Regions from separate parts of the Cytobacillus sp. FSL K6-0129 genome, predicted to be linked through region 3. Evidence: riboswitches for the same ligand, from Rfam matches in the RefSeq annotation. Region 3 holds a riboswitch; each other region holds the start of a gene.

Region 1 (3,278 bases), 290 kb from region 3:
GTAAGTGATGATATTGATGATTACTCAGGTTTAAACTTGAAATCAGAGGAGCAAGATGAACAAGCGTTAATAGATATGTTAGATAGTATCAATAATGGTGGCAATTTAGAAAAAACTTTAGATGTGGATCAAGTATTACGATATTTTGCAGTAAATACGGCTGTCGTTAGCATGGATAGTTACCAAGGGCAAATGAAGCACAACTATTATTTATATGAAAATGATGGTAAGTTCTCAATCATTCCGTGGGACTATAATATGGCATTTGGCGGCTTTGGAGTAGGTATGGGTGGCGGAGGACGCATGAACGGAGATTCTTCAATCGCTGAAGAAAACCAAAACAAAAATCAAAATCAGGAACAACAAGGTCTAGCACCAGGAGAAGGTGGGCAAGGTGAGGATGAACAAGGTCAAGTTCACCAAGCTGAAATGGGGAACTTCGATGGTGGCATGGGAAATAGTAATTTAATGAGTGAAGATACGATTAATTTCAGTATTTCCGAACCTGTAGCTGGTACTTCTTTAGATGAGAGGCCTTTACTTAATGCTTTATTGGCAAATGATGAATTTAAAAAGCAATATGAAGCATACCTTGAAAAGATTGCCGAAGAATATATGACAAAAGAGTCTTACCAAAATACAACTACACAAATTAGTACATTGATTCTTCCTTATGTAGAACAGGATCCTACCAAGTTTTATACAACAGAAGAATTTCTACAAGCAGTGCAAGGTGATGAGAGTTTACCAGCATTTGCTGAGGCGAGATCAGAATCGATACTTGCTCAGCTTTCAGGTGAATTAGAAGTAGAATCACAAGCTTCTGAAGTCAATAACATGTTCCCTAGCCGAGCAGGTGGTGATGACCAGGAAGGTCAAGAAAGAGGAGAAGTATTCCAACCGCCAAACGGTAATGAAGGAAACATTGATGGTGAAATGCCTGAACGTCCGCAAGGCAATGGAGACTTTCCGCAGGAAGGAGATTTTGAGACACCAGAAGGGTTTGAAGGTATGCCTGGTGGTGAGGGACGTGGACAAGAAGAGCAACCTAGTACAGTAAAGTTCAAAACGTCAGCAATCATCTTGTATGTGGGTCTAATCACAGCTTTATTAGGAACAACTTTTTTTATCTTCTTGTTTAAACGAAGAGGAAGATAAGTAAATGCATAAATAATCAAAATACTATTGACAATTAATTCAATACCCGATAAAATTTCCTTTATCAAAGCAACACATTAAATTTAATATGATTCTTATCGAGAGAGACTGAGGGACCAGGCCCGAAGATGTCCGGCAACCTCCTTTTAAAGGGAAGGTGCTAAATCCTGCAGAATGATTTCATTCTGAAAGATAAGGTTTAATAACAATCATTTGTTGAGCCTCTTTCAAAGTGAAAGAGGCTCATTTTATGTTGTAGAGGATTTAGGGAGGGTGAGGTAAATGATTGAAGTCAATCATTTAGTGAAAATTTATAAAAGCAAAAAGAAGCAAGTAATAGGGGTTGACAATGTATCCCTTTCTATTAAAGAAGGGGAAATATACGGGATTATTGGCTATAGTGGAGCAGGGAAAAGTTCTTTATTACGCTGTCTAAATTTATTGGAGAGACCGACATCTGGTGAAGTGAAAATTGATGGCGTTGATTTAACATCTTTAACAAGTAAAGAATTAAGAAAAGCAAGGCAGAAGATAGGTATGATTTTTCAGCATTTTTATTTAGCGAGTTCGAAGACAGTGTATGAGAATATTGCCTTTGCTTTAAAAGCGGCAGGTAAAAGCCCGAAAGAAATAGATATCAGGGTGAAAGAACTATTAGAATTAGTGGGTTTAGCAGATAAAATTCATCAGTATCCCACACAATTAAGTGGTGGTCAAAAGCAAAGGGTAGGAATAGCCAGAGCACTCGCTAATGATCCAAAGGTTTTACTTTGCGATGAAGCCACGTCAGCTCTAGACCCTAAAACAACAAAATCAATCCTGAACTTATTAAAATCAATTAATAAAAAGCTAGGATTAACCATCGTACTTATCACTCATGAGATGGAAGTAGTCAAAGAGATTTGTCATAGGTTAGCTGTTATGCAAGATGGAAAGGTCATAGAAGAGGGACCGGTGTATGATATATTTGCGAATCCAATTGAACCACTTACAAAGGATTTCATTCAGAGTGTTCTTCAATTTGACTTACCACAACAATTGATTGAAAACAGGAAGGGAACAATCATTAAGATTCAATTTAAAGGTGCAATAGCAGAAGAATCTGTTGTTTCTGAACTGTTCCAAACATTCAAAGTAAAAGGAAATATTCTTCACGGCAAGATTGAATATATTCAAGAAGTACCTCTTGGTATTTTTATTATGGAGTTGACTGGCGAAATACCTGAAATAGAAAGAGCTATACAATATATTCAAGAAAGAACACAGAATTTGGAGGTAGTTGAACATGTTGCTTGAGTCCATTCAGGCGTTACTTCCTGAACTAAATACAGCTGTATTACAAACAATTTATATGGTCGCCATTTCTTTAGTTGCGGCACTTATACTAGGTCTTCCACTAGGGATCTTATTATTCGTTACAGACGAAGGATTGTTCTTAAAGAATAGATTTGTAAATGCTGTTACCGGTTGGATTGTCAATTTGATCCGCTCTATTCCTTATATTATTTTGTTAGTAGCTCTATTGCCGTTAACAAAATTAATTGCAGGTTCAACTATTGGTCCTACAGCGGCTTCTGTTTCATTATCTGTAGCAGCGATTCCGTTTTTTGCAAGATTGGTAGAAACATCCTTAAGAGAAATAGATAAAGGAGTCATTGAATCTGCAGTAGCAGTAGGCGCTTCCCCTTGGATGATAATTAAGGAAATTCTTGTCCCAGAAGCGAAACCTGGAATTGTTCAAGGTTTAACGATTACGACTATTAGTTTAATTGGTTATTCAGCAATGGCAGGTATTATTGGCGGCGGTGGTATTGGTGATTTAGCGATACGTTTCGGTTACTATCGCTATGATAATGTCATTATGATTACGACAGTAATTGTCCTCGTTGTATTGGTGCAAATCATTCAAATTGGTGGGGATAAATTAACTAAATATGTAGATAAGAGATAATAAATTCAAACGATAGATATAGTAAAGGGGATGGAGCCTTTACTATATCTATTTATCCTAATGATTGAGTATTAAAGAGAAGATGGAAACAGACGGGGAGGAAGGATTCTATGAGCACGATAACAGCTTCATCTAAGGAAGCGTATTTAGCTGAACAACTCGCTCGACC
Region 2 (3,278 bases), 2.3 Mb from region 3:
GCTCAGTTTGAAAAATGTTTAAGTCAATCTCTTTTTCAGCTAATGCGACATTTGGCATCACATAATCAGTAAATACTTGTGATTTAATGTTGATATCTTCTTCTTTAGCTAATTCAATTACTTTTTCTAAGATTTGCTCATGTGGACCTGCAGTGACACCAATGACTAATTCTTCATCGTCATATAATCCTTCTGTAGAGTTGCTGGCTTCATCACTACCACATGCAGCTAAGCCTGTTAAAGATAATAAGAATGTTCCAGTTAGTAACCATTTTTTCATGATGTTTGAACTCCTTTTTGTTCATTTTGTTTTTCTAATAATCGAAGTGCTTGTAAAACAGAATGTTCACTTATCTCGTTTTTCATAAAGTGAATAGATTCAGTTGGGCGTATCGCCTTTTTTACAATTGTCTTCATTAATTGCTCATCATTCACATCAATAGTTAGACTAGAGAGACTACTTGGCAATTGCCAGCTCTCATAAAACGGGAGAAGGTAATCAACTTCCGTCCATTTTTCTTCAATGGCCAATTGACCAAGAATCCCGTAAGCGACTAATTCCCCATGAAGAAAATCTTGGGCTGCATCCGCTACGGTTAGTCCATTATGAAACGAATGGGCACCAGCGATTCGTCCTGCTTTTTCGCCGAATCCACCGACCATACCCCCAGTCATGATAATCGTTTCAATCACACGGATAAGTGCTTTTGAGGTTTCGTTTTTGGCTACTGATTGTAGTGCGGCTTCACCATCATTAAGCAATGTATCTCGGCAAATTTTAGCTGAAAATTGCGAAACTTGTTTAGGTACAGGAAGTGTTTCTTCAGGGTAAAAACTTTCAATTAGAGCTTCAGCTTCATAAAACTTGGCTAATGTATCCCCAATTCCTGCTTTTAAATAAGTAATAGGCGCTTTAGCAATAATTTCAGGTTCAACCAATACGAGGGTTGTCGCAATAGGGAACTCGGTATAATGAGTAAAGCTGCCTTCTTCATTATAAAAAACACTTAATGGTGTCCAAGCGGCACAGGTAGCTGCGATTGTCGGTATAAGAATGGATTGAACAGATGCTTCAATCGCAACTGCTTTTGTTATATCTAATGCTGTCCCACCACCAATACCTATTACGCCATTAGCACCATCATTTGTTATTATTTCTTGGATGTCATGGACCTTTTTTAAGGTAGTGTGACCATCTATATAATGAAGGTGAATGTTGTTATCTATTACTTCCTTGGGCAAGTAGGGTTGCACGGCTTGCCAAGCTTTTTTACCGGTTATTATATGGTATTTGGAAACAGAAATATCTTTAAGTAGGTCGGGGAGTTCTGTTAGAATGCCTGAACCTAATAAATAATGTCCTGGAGCCCCTTTTACGATTGTTACAGTCATTTCCTCTCCTCGTTTCTCTTTTGATGTGATGATAAAAACAAAAATGCCTCTCATCATGAGAGGCATAAATATACTAGAATAGTAGTAAACCTCTCTCATATATCAAAATACCAAAAAGTATTTTGCAGGATTTAGCACCTGTTCATATGGGTATATGAATGGTTGCCGGGCGTCGCAGGGCCAGTCCCTCAGCCGCTCTTTATAAGAGAAAATGCTTTATTAAATTATATTCATAATATTATCTATTACATGAAAAGTCAATAACATAATTGAAATTAATCATTAAACTAGTGATGGTGTTCTACTTGTGGGGTGTTTTCTTCAATCGGATGAATTGAGTTCTTCGCTTCTTGATGAATTCCCGATGCACAGATAATGGCGATGCTTAATAAGAATGTTAGATAGAAGGGCACAGGTCGATTTTTCAATGCTTCCTTTAATGAATGTTTTTTGTGCATGAGAAGCATCATGGCAAAAATACTAATTAAATAAATCAGATCCATGCTAATGATCATAAATGTAACTTCACTGGGTACCAACATAATGCCTAGCATTGCCCCCATCATACTTCCCATGAGACTTGACGCTTGAGCTTCAACGAGTCCGTTTGTTTTAAACGGTAGTCCTATAAAAATGGCAATGACAGCGCTAATGAGAATTGATAATACAGTTGCTTTAGCCATTTCTGGTAACCACACAGATATAATCAAACCGATTGTTAAGCTACTCGTCATACCAACCACCATGGGAATACATTTAGAATATTTTGTAGCTATTTCTTTCTTTTTTCTAACGGCACTAAAAAAGAAAAAGAAACTGTAGCCGACAACTAGAAAAAGACTGAACAAAGCAAGCATATTCAAATTACCCTCCTTTGGATGCTCATAAAATATCTCGATGCCTCCTTTCATATATATTTTGTATCGTAGTGATTATGTCAGTGCAATGATAAGAAACTTTTTATACTGTTCATTCGTAAATGAATAAAGCAATATTTTCAAACTAAGAAAAGTGGTAGTCTTGGTTTATAAGTTTTCATTCAGAACAGTTTTATAAAAAAAGGAGTTTTTATATGGGGGAAGAAATAAAGATTAGACCGATACATATAAATGATGCAAGAGATATTCATGAAATGCATAGGCAAGATTCTATTATTCAACAAACAATGGCCTTATCATCGGGGAGATTAAAAGATATTGAAGATTATATTGAAGGACTTACATAAGAAGACCATGTATTTGTTGCAGAATGTAACGGTCATGTTCGAGGGATAGCTTCCTTAGAAGAGAGAAGTGGAAAGTTAAGATATAGCGGGAATGTGTCCATCTCTATTAATGAAGAAGTACAAGGAAGAGGGATTGGCAAGACGCTTCTTGAGCGAATAGTAAAGCTTGCCGATGAAGAGTTAGGACTCATCAGATTAGAGTTAGATGTATGTGCAGATAATATAAGGGCGATTGCATTATATGAAATGTTTAACGAGGCTTTGTCTAGCTCCGGACGCCATCGGCTCGAGGTCATAAGCCAATCCGTCAAAAAGGTTAAAAAACAACCTTTCTGCCGGCTCGTCTTATGCTTGTCACCGATAAGCAGGCGCCCTGCGCTTTTCTAATTTATAGATGTTATTATTATGGGAAGAATTAAAGAGAACCTTTAAATAGAAGCGATTTAATGTTAAAATTTCACTTCCTGCACGTTAATTAAATCATAACTAAAGGAGAACAGCTGCTTTGAATCACTTAATAATGGAACAACTAAAAACCTATTTTAAAGGAATCAACCCAGATGATTTAGTTATGGAGCAGATGGAATTTGAAGAAAATGTGTATGATATCCTGTTGGAAGATTGGGGAGAGTCAATTGGCTCGGTTCGTATGGATGAATTA
Region 3 (3,278 bases):
GGTAATTAACATGGATTTGGAAGAAATAAGATCAGAGATACAGCATCGTCAATCAGATATATTGGGTAGCTCCAGATTGGTTAAATTCGCTGTTCTTCTTCCCCTAATAGAAAAAGATGGAGAAATACATATTTTGTTTGAAGTACGGTCTTTATCTATGAGAAGACAGCCAGGGGAAATTTGCTTTCCTGGGGGGAAAATGGATCAAGACGATGTGGATTTAATAGAGACGGCAAAAAGGGAGACCAGTGAAGAGTTAGGTATCCCAATTGGAGAAGTCTCTGTTTTTTCAGAACTTGATTATGTAGTGACACCTTATGATACAGTGATTTATCCGTTTGTAGGCACAATAGAGAGCATCAGTGATCTTAAGCTAAATCCAGAGGAAGTGGATCAAATTTTCACAGTACCACTTGCTTATTTTTTGAAAGAGGGACCATCTATTCATTATATTGAGATGAAGCCAGAGCCTAATAGTAGCTTTCCCTATCATCTCATTCCTAATGGGGAAAAATATAAATGGCAAACGCGGAGGATGCAAGAAATTTTTTATACTTATAAAGGTCATGTGATATGGGGGTTAACAGCTAAGATACTGTATCATTTTTTGACGCTTATCCAGGATGAAAATAAATAAATTTTCAAAATGTTATTGACGATTCCCTATAAAAGGGTATATGATGTTAAACAAATAAATATGAACTTCTTATCCAGAGAGGCGGAGGGACTGACCCAGAGAAGCCTCGGCAACCAGCAATCTTTTGTATGGTGCTAATTTCAGAGGATATTATCCAAAGATAAGGAGAAGGTGAGCTCGTTAATTCAAAGCCCTTCTGCCTCTTCTAGGTAGAAGGGCTTTTTATGTGATAGAGCTAATATTTTATTGGAATATAAAATATATTCAGATTTCATATTGACGACAAATCATTTTTTGGATATAATTCTATTTGTAATTAAAGTATTAACGCTTTAAAAAATAAAATATTTCTTATCGAGAGTGACGGAGGGATCAGGCCCTATGAAGTCCGGCAACCTTCAAGCAATTGCTTGAAAAGGTGCTAAATCCTGCAGGCAGTAAATGTCTGGAAGATAAGATGAGGCAACCCCCTCTTCTTATGAAGAGGGGGTTATTTATTTTAATCATCCGACTAAAAAGTAGAGGAGAGTATATAATGACGAATCAATTTAACACTTATGATGATGAGACGATTTTATTACATGGAGGTCAATCACCAGACCCGACAACGGGATCTCGTGCAGTTCCTATTTATCAAACAAGTTCATATGTTTTTCATAATACAGACCATGCGCAAAGCCTATTTTCATTAGATGAGACGGGAAATATCTATTCACGAATCGGTAATCCAACGGTAGATGTATTAGAAAAACGTATTGCTTTATTAGAAGATGGGGTAGCGGCAGTAGCGACTTCATCTGGAATGGCAGCTATAGCTCTTTCAATTATGAATATTGCCCAAGCGGGTGATGAGATTGTTGCAGCGTCGAACCTTTATGGTGGAACATATAATCTTTTTGCCATAACACTTCCGAAATATGGGATTAAAGTTCATTTTGTTGATGGATCTGACCCTGAGAATTACCGTAAAGCGATTACGCCAAAAACTAAGGCTTTATATGGAGAGATTATTGGGAACCCAAGTCTTCATGTCCTAGATGTAGAGGCAGTTGCAAATATTGCTCATGATAATGATATTCCTCTTATTATTGATAATACTTTCGCTTCACCTTATCTTTGCAAACCAATCCAATGGGGAGCAGATATTGTCATTCATTCGGCAACAAAATGGATTGGTGGTCATGGAACAACAATTGGCGGACTTGTAGTTGATGGCGGACGATTTAATTGGAATCATGATAAGTTTCCTGGTTTTACTCAGCCAGATCCAAGTTATAACGGTATTGTTTATGCGAATGAGTTTGGTACACTCGCTTTCAGTACAAAACTTCGTGTTCAGTTGCTGCGCGATTTTGGGTCATCATTAAGCCCACATAGTGCATTTCTTTTACTCCAAGGATTGGAAACACTCCATTTACGTATAGAGAAACATACGGAAAATGCAGCGAAGATAGCCCATTTCTTAAACGCTCATCCAGCTGTTGATTGGGTCGCATATCCAGGTTTAGCAGAGCATCCAGCGCATGAACTCGCGAAGAAATATTTAAACACTGGCTTCGGTTCCATTGTGAACTTCGGTATTAAAGGTGGCCGAGATGCAGGTAAAAAAGTGATAGATACAATTGCATTGTGGTCTCATGTAGCCAATGTAGGTGATGCGAAGTCACTCATTATTCATCCGGCTTCAACCACACATCAACAGTTAAGTGCAGAAGATTTAATTAAAAGCGGTGTAAGTGAGGAACTCATACGTTTATCAGTTGGGATTGAATCGGTTAGAGATTTAACCAATGACTTAGATCAAGCCTTCTATGAAGCGACTGGTATTTCTTCGAAGGGAGAACAAAAAGGAGAAACAGCAGTAAATGATGAAGGTGTTATTCGATGGGCATTACAATCATCCTCATTAAAAGAAGATGTGGATGGCAAAGAACTGCAAAGAGCAAAAAGGATAGCTGTTGTTGGATTAAGTGGAAATCCTGCTAGACCAAGTTACCGTTTAGCAAGAAAAATGCAAAGATTAGGTTATCAAATCGTGCCAGTTAATCCAAGAGAAACAGAAGTATTAGGTGAACAGGCATATCCAAATTTAAAATCCATTCCTTTTACCATTGATATTGTGCAAGTATTTAGAAGCCCTGAAGCTGCGATAGAAGTGGCGAAAGAGGCAGTAGAAATCCAACCGAAAGTTTTCTGGCTACAAGAAGGTGTCATTTCACCAAAAGCAGTTGAAATAGCAAAAGAAGCCGGACTTGAAGTGGTACAAAATCGCTGCACATATAAAGAGGCACAGAGATTAAGAGGTTCTATTGTAACCTTTGCTTGTGAAATTTAAAACCGAGATTGAGGAGAGTCATCGATGAAAAAATGGTTCGTATTTTTAATTGTCGTTTTATCAATTGGATTCATTAGTGCTTGCGGGGATAGTGAGGCAAGCACTGATGATAGTAATGGCGAAGGAAAACCAGAAAAAATTGTTTTAGACTATGCCTATTATTCTCCAACAAGTGTAGTTTTAAAGAAATTCGGCTGGGCAGAAGAAGCGTTTGCCGAAGATGATATTGATGTTGAGTTTGTCCTCAGTCAAGGGAGTAATAAGGCACTTGAGTTTCTTAATAGTAGCAGTGTTGATTTTGGCTCA

What was found. Region 3 has a riboswitch for S-adenosylmethionine ahead of MHI57_RS23030 (PLP-dependent aspartate aminotransferase family protein). Riboswitches for the same ligand answer to the same signal wherever they lie in the genome.
Region 1: it holds a riboswitch for S-adenosylmethionine, as region 3 does, so the genes downstream of both, MHI57_RS21810 (methionine ABC transporter ATP-binding protein) here and MHI57_RS23030 (PLP-dependent aspartate aminotransferase family protein) in region 3, are expected to answer to the same signal.
Region 2: it holds a riboswitch for S-adenosylmethionine, as region 3 does, so the genes downstream of both, MHI57_RS11385 (iron-containing alcohol dehydrogenase family protein) here and MHI57_RS23030 (PLP-dependent aspartate aminotransferase family protein) in region 3, are expected to answer to the same signal.

What each region holds. Positions count from the first base shown of each region.
Region 1 is NZ_JBBOXM010000001.1:4,274,508-4,277,785, forward strand. It holds gene MHI57_RS21805 (CotH kinase family protein) at 1-1,158, shown strand, start outside; SAM riboswitch class I at 1,251-1,357, shown strand; gene MHI57_RS21810 (methionine ABC transporter ATP-binding protein) at 1,441-2,454, shown strand; gene MHI57_RS21815 (methionine ABC transporter permease) at 2,444-3,109, shown strand; gene MHI57_RS21820 (acyl-CoA dehydrogenase family protein) at 3,220-3,278, shown strand, end outside.
Region 2 is NZ_JBBOXM010000001.1:2,265,216-2,268,493, reverse strand. It holds gene MHI57_RS11390 (MetQ/NlpA family ABC transporter substrate-binding protein) at 1-280, opposite strand, end outside; gene MHI57_RS11385 (iron-containing alcohol dehydrogenase family protein) at 277-1,392, opposite strand; SAM riboswitch class I at 1,485-1,600, opposite strand; gene MHI57_RS11380 (hypothetical protein) at 1,680-2,249, opposite strand; gene MHI57_RS11375 (hypothetical protein) at 2,465-2,617, shown strand; partial or broken gene MHI57_RS25050 (GNAT family N-acetyltransferase) at 2,633-3,004, shown strand; gene MHI57_RS11370 (hypothetical protein) at 3,123-3,278, shown strand, end outside.
Region 3 is NZ_JBBOXM010000001.1:4,559,635-4,562,912, forward strand. It holds gene MHI57_RS23025 (NUDIX hydrolase) at 11-637, shown strand; SAM riboswitch class I at 704-804, shown strand; SAM riboswitch class I at 986-1,096, shown strand; gene MHI57_RS23030 (PLP-dependent aspartate aminotransferase family protein) at 1,173-2,972, shown strand; gene MHI57_RS23035 (aliphatic sulfonate ABC transporter substrate-binding protein) at 2,997-3,278, shown strand, end outside.